DNA from 3 places in the Lysinibacillus sp. NPDC093190 genome. Region 3 is predicted to be linked to each of the others. Evidence: riboswitches for the same ligand, from Rfam matches in the RefSeq annotation. Region 3 holds a riboswitch; each other region holds the start of a gene.
What was found. A riboswitch is a leader RNA that binds a small molecule or an ion and turns the genes downstream of it on or off. The one in region 3 is predicted to bind cobalamin.
Positions count from the first base shown of each region.

Region 1 (7,063 bases), on a different contig from region 3:
TTGGTTCACCGGGGGACATCAAACTTGCAGGGGAATATTTCAAGCCGACTATTGGGATCATTACAAATATAGGAGCACATCATTTAAATTATTGTAAAACTCTAGAGGGGTATATCCAAGCAAAGGGTGAAATGCTGGACATTATTAGTCCTACAGGCTCCTTAATTCTTAATGCTGAAGATATCAATACAAGTAAAATAGACTTATCGAAGTTTCAAGGACGCATTATTAAAGTAGGCAAGCATCAATCCTGTGATTTTCAAGCAAGTCATATTCGCTACCACAAAAATGGTATGCTGTTCAACGTTCATCACAAGAAGAAGCTCTATGAAATCTATGTACCAGGTTATGGCGAGCACCAAGTATATAATGCGCTCACTGCGATTGCAGCTATTTATGAAATGGGTTTGCCGATTTCTTTAGCAGCTGAACAACTGCAATCATTCCGAAAACTGAATAAGCAGCTTCAGGTGTTTAAGGGCATTAATAATTCCATGTTAATAGATGATACTTGGAATATTACGACTACTTCTTTAGAGGCAGGATTAAAGGTTTTGAATGCGCTCGGAGAAGGCAAGAAAACGATTGCCATTATTGGGACGATTACAGATTTAGGGTCTTGGGGATATATTATTCACGAACAAGCGGGAGAATTAATTAGTGAAATTGGGGTCGATGTACTTATTACGATAGGAGAACATGCAAGCATTATGGCGCTTCATGCCATTGAGGCAGGATTGAGTTCACCTGTGTATATTTTTAAAAATAGTACGCGCGTCTATAAATTGTTAGAAGATATTGTAGATGAAAATACGATTCTTTTCATTAAAGGTGATATGTATAGTAAAGAAGTTTCTAAGTTGGCAGATGATTTAAAAATAAAAAAATCATCTGAATAGATTTCACCTAAATAAATGTTATTTTTCATCATTTACTAGAATGAGCATTTCTATAGTCAATTGTTAGAAATGCATAAACTATGATACTCATTTATTCAGAAATATACTTTATAGAAAGGGGGCGTAGTTAACTTGCAACATATAAGTGTGAGCGATATAAGAAAATTATTACAAGGAGAATTATTAAGCGGTTCTGAACACTGGTCTGTTAAACATGCAATTTATTATAACCGACATGAACTGACTCAAAATCATACACTTATGTTTGTTAGTAAAAGTGATACAATCAACTGGCAAGAAATAGATCAAAAGGGGCCATCTCTAGTCATTTCTGATAAATCATTAGAAGAGTTAAAAAATGCGCTGAAGAATACGACCGTTATACGCGTCAAGAGCATTGTGCAGGCCTATTGGGAATTTATGGATTATTACAGAAATCTATTTCAAATACCAGTCGTTGCTTTAACCGGAACATGTGGTAAAACGACAACGAAAGAAATGATTAAACACATAGCTAGTAAGGAATGGAATGTTCAAGCATCTGTCAGCAGTAAAAATGAGCCACGGCAATCCTTACCGTACTTGACGGGGATCGATCAGAAAACAAAAGCAGCTGTCTTTGAATTAGGACTGGGGAATATAGGGAATATTAAACACCAGTGTATGATCTATCAACCTACGATTGGTATTATTACGAACATCGGTGTCCATCATTTAGATGGATGTATAAATCTTGATGGCTATATAAAAGCAAAAGCTGAAATTGTAGAAGGAATAAGAAAAGATGGCACGTTAATCATAAATGGTGATGATGAAAACATTAAAAAGATCCCCCTGAATAAATTTAAAGGAAAGATTATTACCTTTGGCGTCAACGAAACGTCAGATTATCAAGCTACGAATATCCAATTCACAAAAGGCGGGATGAAATTTGTACTAAAAGTGTCAAATAACAAATACAATTTATTTGTTCCAGGATACGGAGAACACCAAGTATATAATGCATTAGCGGCTATAGCTGCCGTAAAGGAAATGGGACTTTCCATTGCTGTCGCAATTTCGCAATTAAAAACGTTCAAAGCGATGGCAAGACACTTAGAAGTTTCTACAGGCATCGGTGAATGTACTATAGTAGACGATACTTGGACAAATAACCCGACTTCTGTTGAAGCAGCACTGAAGGTTTTAGATACGATAGGAAAAGGGAAAAAAGTAATTCTTATTTTAGGTGACATTAAGAGATTAGGAAATTTCGAAGAAAAATATCATCGAGAGATTGGCACAATGGTCGCGAAAAGAAATATTGATACGCTTATTACTATTGGCAAAAGAGCAGAAAATATTGCGAATCAAGCGTTGAAGGATGGCACCAAGGCAGATGTTCATATGTTTAATGATGTTACAGGCGTTTTAGATATACTAAAGCATAAGCTCGATAGTGAAACCATTGTACTTATTAAAGGTCCAATGTCTAGCAAATCTATGATAGACTTTGCGAATCAGTTAAAAAATAAATAATAGAAAAAGGAAGCTTCCTTAAGGAAAGCTTCTTTTTTCTATATACAATATAAAACATGTAATTCTGTTGATTATCTCAAATTTGAAAAATTTGAAATGGTTCTAGTAAACTAACTTAAAAAACACGTTTTGCTGTAATATAATGCTCTTTATAATAGTCAACCATTAGTACTCTTGAAGTAATACCATTAGAGCTTGGAATGATAATACGTTGATCTCCTGCATAGATAGCTACTAGTGAAGGGGTTTTAGAGCCTTTAACACTATTGAAGAACACCAAATCACCCTTTTTTAAATTGGTACGTGAAACCGTTGTACCAACATTCATTTGTTCCTTTAAATTGGTTGTACCAAGTTTAACTCCACTTTTACGATAGATGAAGTCTACATATCCTGGCGCTGTAAAGCGAAGACTTGCTTCATTATTTGTAGAGCTCATAGTTACTTTATTTTTATAATTAAAGGCGTTTTCAACAATTTTATCGCCTTTCGTTGCAGGATTAGCTGAAAGAAGTGTAGGTAATACTCTACGGGCCCCTACATAATTATCTGTATAATATGGTTTGCTATTTAAATCAGAAATCACAATATTTTGCTTTGAATCAGCCATGTGAATCATTTTATTGTTTCCAATATACATTCCTACATGATCAGGATCTGTCCCAGTTTTTTTACTCTTAAAGAATAGTAAATCACCTTTTTGTAATTGATTTCTGTTAACAGATGTTCCTTGTTGTATCATATAATCTTCATTATAAGTCCCAATATCCACACCATTTTTCTCGAAAATGTACATAATAAATGAAGCACAAGAAAACTTATAAGGATATGTAGCCTTGTATTCTGTATTACTATATGTCGCTTTACCAATTAAGCTTTTTCCAGTTTGAATTAGTTGATCCGCTTTCGTATTAACTGCTTGTGCGTTATTCAGGGCATTTGTTGTTGCAGCCTCTACTTCTAAAGGTTGAACAGTTGGTTGTACCATCCCTACTGTGCTAAAACCTATCGTCAATGCTAATGTTGTTGTTAAAAATCGTTTATTCATGTTGTAATTTCCTCCTGAAGGCTATTTGTTAGGATTAATCCTAATTTGGCTTGCCATTGGAATTAATCGTAGCATGAAAAAGTAGGGCTTCTTTGAGGTAAATGTTACCACGGTGGATGGGAATGCGCTGTAAACACCTGATATAAAAGGCTTCATCGCCTTAATTTACAATTTTATTACAAATGTTTCAGTTGGGTGAAGTGTTTGTAGAAACGAAAGGTTATAGGGGCAGTGAAGGACTTTCTAAGCTTTGGAAGGCGGATGTCGATAAAATTCAGAAGTTGGGTGATAAAACGCGAAAGTTAATCGATAAAACTAAAATGTTGGGCGATAAAACGTAAAAGTGTTCCGATAAAATTAAAAAGTTGGATGATATTTTGTTAAAACGTCTGTCATGTGGATGAGTTGATTTGCTGAAGGTTCATACTTTATTTCACAAAATTACAGCATGCCAGTTGAATAGAAATTAACTTCTATTCAACTGTTTTCTAGATATGTAGAGGCCATTTTAAATTTCCTGAATCATCTCAACTCTATTACCGAATGGATCTCTAAATTCAAAACGTTCAAAATGAGGGATAGGAACTGAATCGAAAATTTCTATATGATGTTCGGCTAATGCCTTTTTCCACTGTTCTATATTTTCAACTTGATAGGCAATATGAGCCTTTGTTGTGAATCTATCAAAGCCAACCTCTGTGCCTACATGTACCTCCCTATTGCCGACCTGTAACCAAAATCCACCTCGTCCTTTCAGCGAATCAGGCTTTTCAATTTCTTTTAGTCCTAATACTTGACAATAAAAATGCCTTCCTTTTTCTTCTGCACCTTTTGGAATTGTTATTTGAACGTGATGTAAGCTTATAACCATTTTTTCTCCTCCTTTAATTCTACTCAATACTTACTTCTAGGATATTAATGCCAAATCCTTTAATTTGACGAATGAAAAGTATTTTTTCTCACGAATGAGGCCTTTATAGAAAGGCAAAAATAAAGGAAATAGAACCTCCAATATGATAGATAGAATCGAACAAATTGGAAAATAATTATACTCTTCAGAAAAATATGTGTTATAGTAAAACATAATTAAATATTGTGTAAGAGTTGGTGCCAAATGAAAGTTTGGCTTAAAAGGGAAGTCGGTGCAAATCCGACGCTGTCCCGCAACTGTAAATCGGAGCAAATCACAATTGCCACTAGGAAACTGGGAAGGCTGTGAGGCGTGTTGATGAGAAGCCAGGAGACCTGCCAATATCTAGTACACACCAAATACCTACGTGGAAATAGGTGGTGAGATGTGACCGTATCGGCCCTGTGCGACAATGAATCATGCGATATTTTGAAAGAGTTTCGTATTGTTTCTTTATAGCTAATTTTGATATGCAATGACAGCCATTTTCCAAAAAAAGGAGAGTGGCTTTTTTATTTTTAACTTCTTTCAGCGGGTCCAAATATCCGCTGAAATAGAGGAACTCAGTCTAAGAACGCCACGTCCTGTGGCAATTTATCTGTGCAACATCACGTTGGCCCAAAGCCTCCGGCGGATGTCACGGAATCGGAAAGGAGTTCTTAAAGGATGTTAGCCTAAAAACATCGCATCCATGCGATAACGGCTAACTGACCTGCATCGGTAAAAACGCCACGTCCTGTGGCATTACCGAAATGACCGACATCGTGTCGGCCCTCATGCAGGCCTAAGCACAAAGCCGATTCCGGACGCAATTATGCCGAGGCATAATTGATTGATAGGAGAGATAAACATGGCGTATACAAGTACTACAGTTGGTTATCCGTATATCGGAGAAGATCGTGAATGGAAAAAGGCTTTAGAGGCTTTTTGGAAAAATGAGCTTTCAGAGGATGAATTTTTGCAGAACTTAAAGGATATTCGCCTAGCACGCATAAACAAGCAACTTCGCCTCGGCATAGACATGATAACTGTTGGAGATTTCACACTTTATGACAGAATGTTGGATACGGCAATGATGTTTGGCTTAGTTCCAAAGCGCTTTGAATGGCAGGGTAGCAAAGTGGATTTACAAACATACTATGGGGTAGCTCGCGGTAGTAAAAAAGCCGTAGCTAGTGAAATGACGAAATGGTTTAATACAAACTATCATTATATTGTGCCAGAATATGAGGGACAACCTTTACAATTAACAGAAAATAAAATATTGGCAGACTTTTTAGAGGCTAAGGAAGCGTTTGGTATTAAAGCAAAGCCTACAATAATTGGCCCTTATACATTTTGTAAATTAACAAAAGGCTATGACAAACTATCGCAAATTACATTTATTTTAGCATTACTGCCACTTTATACGCAGGTCTTAAAGGAGCTAGTGGATGCTGGTGCAGAGTGGATTCAATTAGAGGAGCCTGTTCTTGCCACAACACTAGACGAAGCGGAGGTTAAACTTGTTCAAGAAATTTATACACAATTAGCTACATCGGTACCCGAGGCTAAAATTATGCTACAAACATATTTCGAATCATTATCGGCATATGAGTCAATTGTGACACTTCCTGTTCAAGGGATTGGATTAGACTTTGTGCATGGCTATGGCAAAAATATGGAGGCATTACGTCAATTTGGCTTCCCACAAGATAAAGTATTAGCAGTAGGTATTATAAATGGACGAGATATTTGGCGCTCCAATCTAGCAGAGGTTTGCTCAACTATTAAAGCTATTGAACAGCTGAGTGGTGCCAAAGAAATATGGATTCAATCTTCGTGTAATTTACAGCATGTTCCAATTACAACTGCTCTTGAAAGAAAGCTCGATCCAGTTCTTCAAAATGCCCTTTCTTTTGCAGATGAAAAATTAGTTGAAATCATTGAAGTAACAAAATATTTACAAGGCACAGGCAGCTCCTCAAATCACAAAATATCTGAAAGTATGAAGGCGATTGAAGCGTTGAAAAATCACCCAACTCGTCAAAATAGAAGTATTCTACAAGCGATTCAAACAGTGTCAGCACAAGATTTTGAACGCCATAGTGATTTTAAAACACGGCAAAAGATTCAGCAACAAGCCTTACAATTACCGCTGTTCCCAACGACAACAATTGGGAGTTTTCCGCAATCAAACGAAGTCAAACGTATACGAAGTGCATGGCGAAAGCAACAACTTTCTAATGAGGAATATGCAGCGTTTGTCGAACAAGAGACAAAGCGTTGGATTACTATTCAAGAGGAATTAGATATCGACGTTTTTGTACACGGTGAATTTGAGCGCACAGATATGGTTGAATATTTCGGGGAAAAACTTACAGGTTTTGCATTTACGGAGAAAGCATGGGTCGTATCATATGGCTCTCGCTGTGTGAAACCACCGATTATTTACGGTGACGTTGCATGGGAAACACCAATGACAGTCAAAGAAACAGCCTATGCCCAAAGCCAAACGAATCGCTATGTAAAGGGAATGCTAACAGGTCCTGTGACAATTTTAAATTGGTCCTTTGTACGAGATGATATTTCACGGAAGGATGTATCATATCAGATTGCTTTGGCACTTCGAAAAGAGGTGGAAGCACTAGAAGCTGCGGGTATTTCAATTATTCAGGTTGATGAACCAGCATTACGAGAGGGCTTGCC
Region 1 covers NZ_JBNNVG010000019.1:91,852-98,914, reverse strand. Annotated here, with positions in the region: gene ACQKOF_RS15715 (UDP-N-acetylmuramoyl-tripeptide--D-alanyl-D-alanine ligase) at 1-899, shown strand, start outside; gene ACQKOF_RS15710 (UDP-N-acetylmuramoyl-tripeptide--D-alanyl-D-alanine ligase) at 1,032-2,417, shown strand; gene ACQKOF_RS15705 (C40 family peptidase) at 2,533-3,465, opposite strand; gene ACQKOF_RS15700 (VOC family protein) at 3,974-4,336, opposite strand; cobalamin riboswitch at 4,554-4,732, shown strand; gene metE (5-methyltetrahydropteroyltriglutamate--homocysteine S-methyltransferase) at 5,226-7,063, shown strand, end outside.
Region 1: it holds a riboswitch for cobalamin, as region 3 does, so the genes downstream of both, metE (5-methyltetrahydropteroyltriglutamate--homocysteine S-methyltransferase) here and ACQKOF_RS14015 (leucine-rich repeat domain-containing protein) in region 3, are expected to answer to the same signal.

Region 2 (7,063 bases), on a different contig from region 3:
TTAATAGCTACTAGATTTGTTGGGACAGCTGTTAACATGACGACGGTGCTTGTAGATAAAAAATGCTCCTTTAGTAAAAATTCAGCGACCTCTCTCTTTACATCATTAATAACATAATCTATTGGTACAGAGCGATTTAGCAGACAATCATACCAACCGATACCCGGATTATGGACAGCTGAGGACACTATTTTTAAAGGAAACTCTGATTGAAGCTGAATGTAACGATCCGTAATAGTGAAATTTTCTTTTTTAATGACAGCACGTTGCTGATGTTCAACTGAGGCTGGCATCATGGTAATTTGAGGCTTTGGGATTTCTGGATGTGCATAAGTTGCAACTCGGGCATGATAGACGTCTTCGATTTGCGAAGCGATTAATACTTCATGTGGCGCCCCCAATGCCCGCATCCGTCCTTCCTCCATTAGTAATAATTCATCACAATAGAGAGAAGCTAAATTCATATCATGCAGCACCATAATAACGGTTAAACCACGTTCAATTGCTTCCTTTCGCACCATATCTAAAATTTGACGTTGATGTGCAATATCAAGATGGTTCGTTGGCTCGTCTAGCAGCAATATTTCCGCTGTTTGTGCAAGAGCTTGAGCTACAAAAACTCTCTGTTGTTCACCGCCCGACAAAAATTCCATCGGTGTCTGTTCATAGCGTTTCACACCTGTTTGCAGCATCGCCTGTTGCACTGCTTGTTCATCACGATCAGTCCAGCTTGAAAAGAAGCCCGTTTGATGTGGATAACGTCCAAGTGATACTGCCTCCCGTACACTGTTTGAAAAGGCATTAGCATGTAATTGTGGTAGCACCGCCATTTTTTTTGCTAATGCACGAGCATTGTAAGAGCTAATATTTTTACCATCTACTAATATAGTGCCTGCAGTTGCTGGTAGTATGCCACTTATTACTTTTAACAGAGTGGATTTCCCGCTACCATTCGGCCCTAAAATCCCTAGTATTTTTCCTTTTTCAACGGAAAAACTAATATCATGGACGATCGGTACATCTTCATAGCCACCAGAAAGATGTTCAACAACAATCATGCCCGTACCCCCTTGCCTCTACGTTGCTTATAAAAAATATAGGAAAAAACGGGCGCCCCAATAAATGCAGTAATGACACCGATCGGTAGCTCTCTTGGTATAATAATTGTTCGTGCTATTAAATCACAAATAATCAGCAAAGTTGCTCCATTTAAAAATGATAATGGCAATAAATGACGATGATCGGAACCCCAAACCATTCTCGTCATATGAGGAACAACTAAACCGACAAAGCCAATCGTTCCAGAAACCGCTACCGCAGCTCCTGTCAACATTGATCCACCCACTAAAATAATATATTTACTACGCTTAACATTGACACCTAAGTGCTTCGCGCGTTCTTCTCCATATAACAGAACATTTAACTCGCGTCTTTGTGTCCAAAGCATAATTGAGCCAATTATTACAAACGGGATAATCATCTGAACGTATGGCCAACCACGCATCGATACTGAACCGAGCAGCCATCCGATAACTTGGCGTAGCTCCTCACCAGACAATGCAATCATTAATGAAATCAGGGAACCTAGAAATGAACTAAATATTACCCCTGTTAAAATAAGAGTTTCCATTTTTAGTGAACGGTCTACTATTCTAGCAAAACCCATAACAGCTACCATCGTTAATATGGCACCAATCATACTAAAGATTGGCAATGTATAATGGCCGACTACAGGTATTGATATACTAAAGAAAATCGTCATAACTGCGCCAACTGATGCACCAGAGGAAACACCTAACGTATAAGGGTCAGCCAAAGGATTTTTTAATAAGCCTTGAAAAGCTGCCCCTGCTATAGCAAGTGATGCCCCTACAAGCCCTGCCAGTAGGACTCGAGGTAAACGAATTTTCCACAAAATATTGGCAGCTGTTTCATCAGCCGCCTTATTCCACACTACTTCTAGTGGAATATGAACTGAGCCTATCGCTACTCCACACCAGATGCTAATGATTAAAAGCGTAATAGCTGAACCATAGGCTACAATTGTTTTACTCATTTAAACGCCTCTGGGTAGACGGCCTTTGCTAATTCCTCCAGACCATCTGCTAAACGAGGACCTTGACGACTTGTCGTATTTTCATCCACTTGTACTATAGCTTTATTTTTCACAGCAGTAATTGTCTCAAAGCCTGGACGTTGTGGAATTTTCGTTAAAATATCAGGTACATAATTATATGCCACAACAATGACATCTGGATTTTTCGCGATAATTTGTTCAGCATCAATTTGATACCAGTCATTTGTATCTGCTGCCACATTTTCGGCATGAATCATTTCTAGCATCTCATTCATAAATGTACCTTTACCAGCTGTATAAATCTGTGGCTCATCAGACGATTCCACTAAGACTTTCTTTGGCTCAGCACCCTCAAGTTTTGTTTCAACTTCTTCAACTTTTGTCTTCATGTTTGCGACTATTTTTTTAGCCTCTTCTAGTTTTCCTGTTGCACGACCAAGCTGTTCAATCGTTGTGTAAGTTTCATTAAAGTTTTTTGCATCCGCTACAACAAATACTTTCACACCTGCAGCCTCAAGCTGTTCAATTGCTCCTTTTGAATAACTCATACCCGATGCATGCGCAAGAACGATATCTGGCGATAAAGCAATAATTCGTTCAATATTATAATCCATACCGCCAACCTTTTCTTTTTTACTAGCCTCTGGTGGATAATCGTCATTATCTGTTACACCAACTATTTCATCATTTAAGCCAAGGCTAAATAAAATTTCTGTGTTACTTGGAATGAGAGAGACAATTTTTTTAGGAGGTGCTTCTAGCGTAATATCCTTGCCAGTAGCATCCTTTATCGTCATTGGGAATGTTGCTTGATCTACTTTTGCAGTCTCTTGTTGCTCAGAAGATGATGGCTTTTCATTTGTTGCCTCTTTTGTATTACATGCAGCAAGCAAGCCAATAGCTAAAAATGCTGATAATCCTATTTTCCAAATTTTCTTCATGTGAATCCCCCTTAGTCTATTAGTGCATATAGTTTTTATCGCTTTGTTTTTCTGATTTATCGATACATTTTAGTTTTTTATCGCCTAACATTGTGAGTTTATCGCCCAACTTTGTGGATTTATCGCCCACTGTTTCAAATTTATCGACATTCATCTTCCAAAACAAATACCCCTCATCATAAAACAATGAGGGGGTCAAATTTGCACAAAAAACATATACAAAATCCACCATCCTATCCTCGTAGGCTACAACGTGTTTTCTATAAAGGCAGGTCTCCTGGCTCGTGCTCCATACGCTTTTTCAAGCCTTCCCGAAAATTTCAGTGGCGTAGATTGAAAAAACTCACACATACAGTGGCGGGACCGCATCGGAATTACACCGATTTCCCTTTTCACTTTACTTAAGTAAAGAACCTTTATAATATTCAGTTGATTGTATTATACATGAAAATGAAAGAAGTCGCCTCCATTCGAGACGACTCCTAAACAAATCAATTATGTCCGGCATACTGAAAGAAGTTAGACTATATATGAAAAATACTGTACCGTTTTCATCGGTGCACCCATTTCTCGTAACGCCCATGTGTGCTCTAAATAAATATCTGCTAGCTTCTCATATTTGCCGCCGAATCTTTGTGCCCATTCGACTGCTACAACACTTTCATATATATGTGCCATTTTCTCTGCAACCTTTTTTGCCTCAAACGTTTTCGTTGCATCATCTAAACGGCTAAATGTTTGCAAAGTTGAATCTAGTTTTGCTAATTGCTCCGCTACAATTTCGACTAATGGACTGTCAGCTAATTTTTCTAGGCGCTCCTCCATGACACGAACAAACAATTCATGCGCATGAAACTTATCAACTAAACGAATGAGCTCTAAAGCTAAAATATTAGCAGTTCCCTCCCATACAGTAAGCACCTGTGCATCTCTTAATAGCCGTGGTGTAACAAAATCTTCAATATAGCCGTTTCCGCCATGTAATTCAATGGCTTCACTAGCATAATGCACAGCTTGCTCTGCCGTTTCTTTTTTCATAATAGCAATATACAAGCGATTTAAAATAATTTCCTCTTCATTCCCCTGTCCACTAGTTACTTTATCGTACAGCTGAATAAGATCAAAAACTGTGGCAACTTCTACATGAAGCTTGGCAGCTAATTTCCCTAGTGTATCCTGAATCATAGGGTATTGCGTTAAAGGCTTACCAAACGCATGACGATTTGTCACATAATGTTTCGCCTCTAAATATCCGCGGCGCATAATACCGATAGAAGCAACCGCATTGCAAATTCTTGATAAATTAAGTGCCTCCAGCATATAATAAATTCCTTTATTCGGATCACCTACGACATAAGCTAGCGCTCCATCAAATTCAACCTCACCAGAAGGTACTGCTCTAACACCAAGCTTATCCTTTAAACGCCGAATGCGCAGGTTATTAACTGTGCCATCCTCATTTCGCCATGGAACTGCAAACAATGTTAAGCCTTTTGAGCCTGCCTGAGCCCCTTCCATGCGTGCCAATACCATGGTTACTCCACACATTCCCGCGTTAGATGCAAAATATTTCTCCCCATATAAACGATATTGATTGCCGTCCTTTCTTGCCTCTACAACATTCGCCCCAACATCAGAGCCACCTTGACGCTCCGTTAAAAATGTCGCCCCCTCATATAGCTCGGTATCTCCAGTTGCACAAACATGCGGTAAAAAGTGTTCCTTCACCTCATCACTCGCATAATGATCAAGGAGATAAGCAGCTGCCATTGTTAAAGTAACAGGACAATAAAAGCCTGGCTCAGCATGTGATAGTATATAGCCTTGAGCAAAGCTATAAACATAGTTGCCCTTTCTACCTAATTGCGGAATATCCTTATGAACATAGCCAACAATGCCGGTATTGTACGTTTCTTCAATTGTTTTTTTATAGCCATCATTGACCCAAACTTCTGACACTTCTTCACCATAGGCATTATACCTTTGTAATCGAGGTTCACCCTCTCTATCCGTATGTTTGGCTCTCACATCAATATCTCCAGCACAAAGCTCACCGAAATCTGTTAGCTCACGTGTTGCATATTCCACAAACTCTTTATCTAGCATCATTTCTAAAACTTTATGAAGTGTATCATTATCTTTAAAAAAGTTTGTTGTTTTCATTTCTTCCTGCTGTAAAACCTTCATACTATCTCACCTCTTGCCCCTTCAAGGATTGTTTTAGTATTTTGCCCGATGCATTTCGTGGTAGCGCTTCCACACGTTCAAAGATGCGTGGAATTTTATATTTAGCAAGATGCTCCTCCAAATAAGCTTTAAGTTCGTCCTCGCCAATTTCTGTTTTAGCGGCATAAACGGCCTTCACCGTTTCTCCCCACTCCGGATGTGGAACACCGATTACAGCCACTTCAAATATCCCCTCATAGCTCAACATACTATCTTCAATTTCTTTCGGGTAAATATTCACACCGCCTGAAAAAATAACATCCTTTTTGCGATCCACAATCCAAATATAGCCGTCCTCATCTATGCGAGCCAAGTCACCTGTTTTCAGCCAGCCATCTATAAATGCAGCCTTTGTTGCACTATCATCCTTATAATAGCCCAGCATATTACCCTCACCGGACAACACAATTTCTCCTACTTCACCAACACTGACATCTTCTCCATTGTCGTTGATAATACGCAGCTCCGCCCCAAGTGGTGCACGACGACCAACGCTCCCCGCCTTCGTTGCATGCTCTTCGCCAAACAATATTGAACCGTTTGGACCAGCCTCTGTTAAGCCATAAACACAAGTTAAATTTTCTGTTCTAAAAGCTTTTTGTAAATGGCGGACTTCGTTTTGTGATAACGGCGCTCCACCATAAGCCCACCATTTCATCGATGATAAATCAGTTGTTTGCAATCTTGGCATTTGAGCGGTTAACAAATACGCGACAGGTGCGCCGAAGAAATGCGTTGTCCGTTCCTGCTCGATTGAATCTATCAATAAATCAGGCGTAAATGTTGGCGTTAGCACATTTGTTGAGCCTACAAGTACTCCTGCCATTAAAAATAAATGTAATGGGGCTGAATGCGTCAACGGCATCATAAGAAGAATCCGACTTTCTGGCTTTACTTCCATTTCTACTGCAATCATTTGCGCTACAGTTAAAATATTGCGATAGCTAAACAATACTCCCTTTGGTTTTCCCGTTGTACCCGAGGTATATAAAATAGTTGAAACATCATCTTCATTCAACTGGCAATCAATTGTTTGAATGCTCGCATGTTGAATAAGTGTTTCATAGTTTAGCCAACCAGCCTTCTCTTGACCTGTTTTGATTTTTAAAGGAACAACCGTGATATTTTCGACTGCTGCAAAAATTGCCTCATGTACTAGAATAGCTTTAGTATCAGCATGCTGTGCTACATATTCGACCTCTTGCAGCGTAAATTTCGCATTTACTGGAACGACAATAGCTCTCCAATACGCTGAATAGCAAAATAGCTAACAACAAACTCTACAACATTTGGCATAAAAATGATTACTTTATCGCCTTGCCGCACACCCTGCTCTACTAAAGCATGACTAAAACGTGTCACTTGCTCATCTAAATCACGATAAGTCACCCGTCTCCCCTGACAAACAACAGCTTCACTCATAGGGTACTTTCGCGCATTACGTGCTAACAAATTCGAACTATTCATTGTCCATCTCTCCCTTTAAAGTCGCTAATTTTTCTGTAAATATGCCTTGTAATTGCAGTAATTCACTCTTCATTTGTGCAAGCTCTGCTATTTTGCTATCAATCTCTTGAATTTTTTGCTCCCCATATTCGACCGTACGCTCCAACTGCTGAATGCCCGTGCGATCAAAATCAAACAGCAACACCATCTCCTTAATCTCCTCAAGTGAAAACCCGTAACGCTTTCCTCGGAAAATAAGCTTAAGCTTCGCTAATTCTTTTTTTGAAAAGGTTCGCTGATTAGTAGATGATCGATTAGGATTAAGCAGCCCAAGCTCCTCATAATAGCGAATTGTCCGTGTTGAAACATTAAA
Region 2 covers NZ_JBNNVG010000007.1:84,800-91,862, forward strand. Annotated here, with positions in the region: gene ACQKOF_RS07955 (adenosylcobinamide amidohydrolase) at 1-1,058, opposite strand, end outside; gene ACQKOF_RS07960 (FecCD family ABC transporter permease) at 1,055-2,056, opposite strand; gene ACQKOF_RS07965 (ABC transporter substrate-binding protein) at 2,053-3,018, opposite strand; gene ACQKOF_RS07970 (hypothetical protein) at 3,038-3,250, opposite strand; cobalamin riboswitch at 3,269-3,451, opposite strand; gene ACQKOF_RS07975 (acyl-CoA dehydrogenase family protein) at 3,538-5,205, opposite strand; partial or broken gene ACQKOF_RS07980 (class I adenylate-forming enzyme family protein) at 5,207-6,711, opposite strand; gene ACQKOF_RS07985 (MerR family transcriptional regulator) at 6,704-7,063, opposite strand, start outside.
Region 2: it holds a riboswitch for cobalamin, as region 3 does, so the genes downstream of both, ACQKOF_RS07970 (hypothetical protein) here and ACQKOF_RS14015 (leucine-rich repeat domain-containing protein) in region 3, are expected to answer to the same signal.

Region 3 (7,063 bases):
CATTGTAAATCGTATAATACGAACTAATTAAAAATAGACTCGTAAAAATTATTCGTACAGTCCAATCTAGTTTTTTATGTCTTTCGTTAAGGTGATTATAAGAAAACCATTTCTTTCTTTCGACACCTAGCAGCTTTCTAATGACAAATCCAAAAGTACTAATTACTAAAAGTAGTCCAATAAGAAAAAGTATTAATGTCCTTAGTTCAATATTAATATGATTCAATTCATTCACCTCTCAACCTGATCTTTTCTTTACAAAAAGAAAGAGACCGTAGCTCTAGATTATTTATGTATTCTTATTGCTTGAACAATTAATGTAATTCCTATAATACATAAACTCCCTGATAAAACATGAAGAGTTATATTCCATCCTTCGCTGACTTTTTGAAAATATTTGATATATAAAGATACGCCATATATGTACATAAGGACACCCCAAATGCCTCTAAGCATCTTCATATAATCTCCACCCATCCTTTTTAAACTAACTGAAAATTTTATCTGTAAAGAGAGTGTAGCACAGTTGATAATTATTTGGTAATTAATTGGGGGTGAGCGGCAAGCGAAATTACCAGTTATATAAAAAATATGAAAATGTATACACTAAAGCCCTTAGATTGATATGTGAGGGCAGTTTAACATTTAAGTTTATACGTTAATTACATGCAGAGCTTTGAGTTAGCATACATAAGTATCCGACTGCGGGAGCCTGAGGAGACTTTGAAATTTATTTGAAAACACTAAAAGATATTTTATGTATTAATTGATTTTATTGGTATAATTTTGAAAGAAGGGTGGGAATATGAATGGGTATAAATTTTAATAGTTTTCTTAAAGAAGAATTGTCAGTAATCGATATTCAGACAGCTATGGTACATGGTGATATAACATCAAAAGAATTAACTATGTATTATTTACACAGAATTGCTAAGTATGATCAAGATGGACAGAGAATTAATTCTATGCTTGAAATTAATCCTGAAGCGATATTTATTGCTGAAGCTTTAGATGAAGAAAGACTAACAAAAGGGACTAGAGGGCCTCTACACGGAATTCCGGTAGTTTTAAAAGATAATATCGAAACGAAAGATTTTATGCATACTAGTGCGGGCGTAATAGCATTAGAAAATTATTTAGCAAAGCAGGATGCATTTCTAGTAAAAAAGCTCCGTGAAGCAGGGGCTGTTATTTTAGGAAAAACGAATATGACTGAATTAGCAAACGGTATGTCGAGTACGATGTGGGCAGGCTATAGTTCTCGAGGTGGACAAACACTAAATCCTTATGGTGATCCAGAACTTTTTGTAGGAGGGTCCAGTTCGGGTTCGGCAGTAGCAGTGGCATCAAACTTTTCTGTTTTATCAATTGGAACTGAGACAGATGCCTCGATTTTAAGTCCAGCTATTCAAAATTCAGTAGTTGGCATAAAACCGACAGTTGGGCTCATTAGTCGACAGGGCATTATTCCGTTTACATACTCTCAAGACACAGCAGGACCAATGGCTAGAACAGTAACAGATGCAGCTATTTTATTGGGAGCGTTAACAGGAGTAGATCAAGAAGACGTCGCTACATATAAAAGTGAAAGAAGGTTATATAAGGATTACATCAAATTTTTAGATGCCGCAGGATTAATTGGTGCTAGAATTGGTGTTTATAATAATGCCTCAAAAGCTTATTATGACTCAGGGGAATATGACGAAACACTTTTTAATAATGCAATTCAGGTTTTGAGAGAGCAAGGAGCCGATATTATTGAAGGCATCGAAATCCCTACTTTTCATAGAGACTGGAAATGGGGAGTACCGTTATACGAATTAAAGCATAGTTTAAATAATTTTCTTGTCAATCTACCTTCCCACATGCCTGTCCATTCTATCTCTGAGTTAATTCAATTTAATATTCGATCAAAAGAAAAGTCGTTGAAATATGGGCAGGATAAATTGGAGTCGAGAGAGAATTTACCGAACACGTTAAGAGATTCTGAATATTTAAACGCAAAACTAGAGGATTTGTATTTTTCACAAGAACAAGGGATCGATTATACATTAAAAAAATATGAATTAGATGCGATTATCTTTCCATCCTATATAGGTTCGACAATTAGTGCGAAAGCTGGATATCCGTCTATTGCCGTCCCAGCAGGGTATATGAAAAATGGGAGACCGTTTGGCATAACATTCGCAGGAACTGCATTTAGTGAAGATGTTCTAATAAAACTTGCATTTTCATTTGAGCAAGCAACTAAACTACGAAAAGCTCCGAAGTTGTATTAAGATCTTCTGTGCAAATCCGACACTAAACACCAATTAAAATATGGTGAAATTTATTTAATAGTAAAAAGATTTGACTAATTATATTAAGTTATTACTTGTAAGACAATAACGCAAATAAAAGGATGATTTTAATGAACATCAAAGGTAAAGTACTAGCAAGCGTTTTAGCACTTTCAATAGCAACTACAGGCGGATATATTACGGGAATGCAAGAAGAAGAGAATACAGCAGATGCGGCAACATTCTTTAATAAAAGTGATTTAGGTTATCCAATGTTTTCGCACTTGCCAGAAATCCAAGCGTATTTTAACTGGGATACTGTAAAACAAGGTAACCTAGTATTCTACGTTACAACATTTGACCAAGAAAGAACAGACCATGAAATGAATCTAAATTCTAGTTGGCTACCTAAAGATATAAAAATTTATGCATTTAAAAACATAAATCTAGATTGGATTACTGGTGAACAAAGGTCTGCAAGTTTTAACAATGTTTGATCGCCAGATGCTAAAAATGTAAATGGTGGTGATTTATCTTTATCAAACATCAAAGATGGTGACCCGGTTATTCTCGTGTATGGTGGGTTTGATACCAAGCTATTAGAAATCATTCATATAACTAAGGAGGATTATGAGAAAGCGATGAAAGGTCATAATCCTCAACCACCTGCATGTAAATAAAGTACATTTAGACTGTCCTTCACTGGGTAGTCTTTTTTATTTGTCTTCCTTTCCAATTTCTTAACAGTAGGTAAACTACACATTACAATTTAGTTTGATAGTCAGTAAGGAATATTTACTCTACTATTTCTTACATCTTTAAATGGCTAATTTAACAACTAAATAGCATAGAATAATAGGCGTAATTCGGTGTAATTTACTTAAATGGGAAGCCGGCGCAAATCCGACACTGCCCCGCAACTGTAAATGCACATAGTATTTTAATAAACTCGATCAACAACGATTCAATTCGTTTGTTGGGCGTTCTTTTTTTGCGTTGAATGTGCATGACCCCGAAGCCTACGATTCTGAGTGGAACTTTCTGGTGTTCCGACCTTGCGCACAACTTTTTTCTTCTTGAAAAATAATAGATGTTTTTCCGAAATATTGTTACTATTCAACTAACGGAACAGGTTAGTTGAATAAACAGGTATGTTATAGAAGAAGTTCAAGTAGTTTAAGTAGAGTTATTCAAACAATGTGCAAAAAATTCAAGTTGGAGGAATATACATACATTGTATTTTCGAAAAAGGAGCAGACAAATGAAACTAAATTTTCCTCATATGAAATTAGACTCTTTACCTAATTTAGATGTACCCATAAAAGAAATAACAAATTTAAACCTTTTTGATAATAGGTTAACAACGATACCTTCCGAAATTTATAAAATGAGCAGATTAAAAATTTTGAATATATCTGTTAATAAGATTAAAAAAATGCCTGCGGAGATAGGCAATTTAACAGATCTTAGAATGTTGGATGCAGGGCATAATGAAATTGACGTTATTCCTCCTGAAATTGGATCCCTTCATAATCTGGAGGATTATTTATACCTTCATAATAATAAATTAAAGTCCATTCCACCTGAGATCTCTAAGCTGGTCAAAGTGAAATATTTAAATCTAAGTGATAATCAATTATTAAAATTACCAGATGAACTTGGACATTTGACCAATATTATAGAACTGCGTGTAATGAATAATCAATTGAAAGAGTTGCCGTACAGTATTTGTAGATTAAGTAACTTGAAGGAATTACATTTAAAAAATAATCAAATCACAACTCTTCCAGTAAATATAGGGGAATTGTCATTATTGCGTGTTTTAGATATAGAAGATAATCAATTAAAAGATATACCTCAATCTTTACATAAATGTTTAAGGTTAAGACGATTAAATTTGAGACATAATCAATTGACCACATTACCTGAAGAGATTGGACAATTGAAGAATTTATTAGAAATTGATCTAAGAAGCAATCTTCTAACGGAATTACCAAAATCATTGCTGGAAATGGAGGGGTTAGAACGTTTGGATCTTAGATGGAACCACCAATTAAACATACCAAAGTGGTTAAGAGAACTAGAAGAAAAAGGGTGTATTATTTATTTGTAATTGTGATTAAATGCACTTAAACTAACTGGGCTTTAGTTTAATGTTTACAATCCGAGTTAAAAAGTCTAGAAGATAATGCATAAGAAACTGGAATATATTGTGTTATTTGACTTTGGAAATACACTCCTATACAATTGATTTTAATAATCTAATAGGAATACTAGATTCCTATGACAACTGAATAGCGTGGAGTAATAGGTGTAAATTGCGTGCAATTTACTTAAAAGGGAAGTCGGTGCAAATCCGACACTGTCCCGCAACTGTAAATGTGAGCGACTTTTCAAATACCACTGTTTAACGACGGGAAGGGGAAAAGTAGCGATGATCATGAGTCAGGATACCTGCCTATTATGAGTACACACCATAACCCTACGAGGAATAGGAGGTGGCATGTTGACAAAACAGAATGCTCTGTTCGTCACTGTACGTCAAACGCCCAAAATAAAAGAAGGTATTGGCAATCGAGCTAATTCTTTGATATTTGGGCATTGTTTGACATTATATGATGAACGAAAAAGATAGAATGAAGGATTTCCTCGCGTTAATAGGAAATCCTTTTTTTACTGATGACTTCCGTTTTGAAAATATGTACGAAAAGAGGATGCAAGTATGACGAATATTCATGTATATACAGCACAGGATTCGCAATATTTAGATATGAAAATTTGTAAGCAGCCACGCACTGAAGTTACTAAGAAAGCTACAACAAGAATGGTTATAGAATCACTTGTTGATCAATTAATAGCTAGTAATCTTATTAGTAATGAACGATTATTTGAGCAAATTTTATATAACAAAGATATTATTTGGATTCAAAATGAAAATATTAATGGGCACCTTTTTGCAAAGGCGGATATGACAGATCAGCTTAAAACAAAAACAAATAGTTTTATGATGTATATGCCGACAAATCCAATTGTGTATGAGGTGAATGGTGAGCATTATCATTTAATTACACGGATTGATTCGACGCGTGCAAAACCAAATTTAGAGCGACTTTCCCAAGATCCTAATCCAATATTAAGTGCTGCTCGGGTCAATGATTTATTGTGCTCGATAGTAATGCGCTTTTATGAAACATATTTAGAGGATTTATCACAGGTAGCTCATAAAGACAAACAACTGATTAATTTTGTAGAGCGAGAGTATCAGCAATTTTTAGAAGCTGTGAAGGAGCTAAATGATTATCATTTAAACTGGCACCCACGTGGTAACGGTCATGAACTATTGCTTGAATTAATTGATAATTTGCAACTTTTGAGAAGCCGACCGGGCAAGGTTTTAATTGATTTTTCTAATTCCCATAGTCACGTTGTGGTGGAACCTTCATATCGCATTTTTAAACAAGCACAGAAAACAGTACAAGCTTTATAAAAAAAATCGCGCGGGGTGAAGAAGAATACCCGTGAACTGGAGTGGTATACCTGCGAAGTAGAGTAAATACACGCGGAAGCAAAGCAAATACCCGTGCAAAGCAAGATTACCCGCAATAGCATAGTAAATCCCCACGAAACATAATAAACAGGACAATGATATAAAATCATGTCCTGTTTTTATGAATTTAGTCAATACAATGCATAGCTGCCGCTGCCTCATGCCATGGAACGGAGTAGCCTTTGCCTTTTGCACAAAAAATACTCGAGGATGTATATTCGGGGTCGGCGTTTTTATCGTAGTCAATTTGCGCAATAATGTCTTCTGTATTGTGACACATATCATAACCATCAAATTGTAGAGAAAGTACGCCCTTACCATTAGTGTAGGCGGCAAAGGTTGTACTGTAGCTCATAAATGTTGCGACAGGGGCTCGACCAGTTAAAATCGCATCATGTTCAGTTAAAATTGGCGCATCAAATGTACCAGCAGCTTGTTGAATATCGGTCATCATGCGGCCGATAAAATCACTAGGAGCTTTTAGCTTAAAGCGGTAATACGGCTCTAGTAATACATTTTCTGCTTGCTCCAGCCCTTGCCGTAATGCTCGGAATGTTGCTTCACGGAAGTCGCCACCATCAGTATGTTTAATATGTGCGCGTCCCGTTAAAAGAGTGAAGCGAACATCTGTCACGGGGAATCCTGTTAACAGCCCATGATGATCGCGCTCGAATAAATGTTTTTCAATGAGTCGTTGATGCCCGACCGATAAATCATCCGCATGACATGCATTGACAAATGTATTGCCAGTAACGCGTGTATTTGGCTCCATCAATAAATGTACTTCTGCATAATGCTTTAATGGCTCAAAATGACCATAGCCCGTCACCGTTGTTGCGATCGTTTCCATATATAAAATCTGTGGTTCGCTAAATGAAATGTCTAGTGAGAAGCGTTTATTAAGCACGTCGATCAGAACTTCGAGTTGGATGACACCCATAATATGTACATGAATTTCTTGAAATTTTTCATGCCACAGCACACGTAATGATGGCTCTTCCGCTTCGAGTATGCGGAAAATTTTTAATACTTCCTTTATATGCTGATCGCCTTCATATTGTACTTTCGCTTGTAATGTCGGTACTAATTCATAGGGCTGCGGGTTACCTGAATTACCAATGATATCTCCGATGTTTGCTTCACTAATTCCTTTAACTGCGAAAATCTCCCCAGCCTCGACCTCTTGAACTGTTACATAACGGCTGCCATTGTATAGTCGAATCTCAGTCACTTTTTC
Region 3 covers NZ_JBNNVG010000016.1:75,519-82,581, forward strand. Annotated here, with positions in the region: gene ACQKOF_RS14000 (DUF4181 domain-containing protein) at 1-226, opposite strand, end outside; gene ACQKOF_RS14005 (amidase family protein) at 810-2,279, shown strand; gene ACQKOF_RS14010 (hypothetical protein) at 2,411-2,776, shown strand; cobalamin riboswitch at 3,120-3,316, shown strand; gene ACQKOF_RS14015 (leucine-rich repeat domain-containing protein) at 3,541-4,392, shown strand; cobalamin riboswitch at 4,572-4,755, shown strand; gene ACQKOF_RS14020 (hypothetical protein) at 4,786-4,914, shown strand; gene ACQKOF_RS14025 (hypothetical protein) at 5,002-5,766, shown strand; gene ACQKOF_RS14030 (GTP-binding protein) at 5,954-7,063, opposite strand, start outside.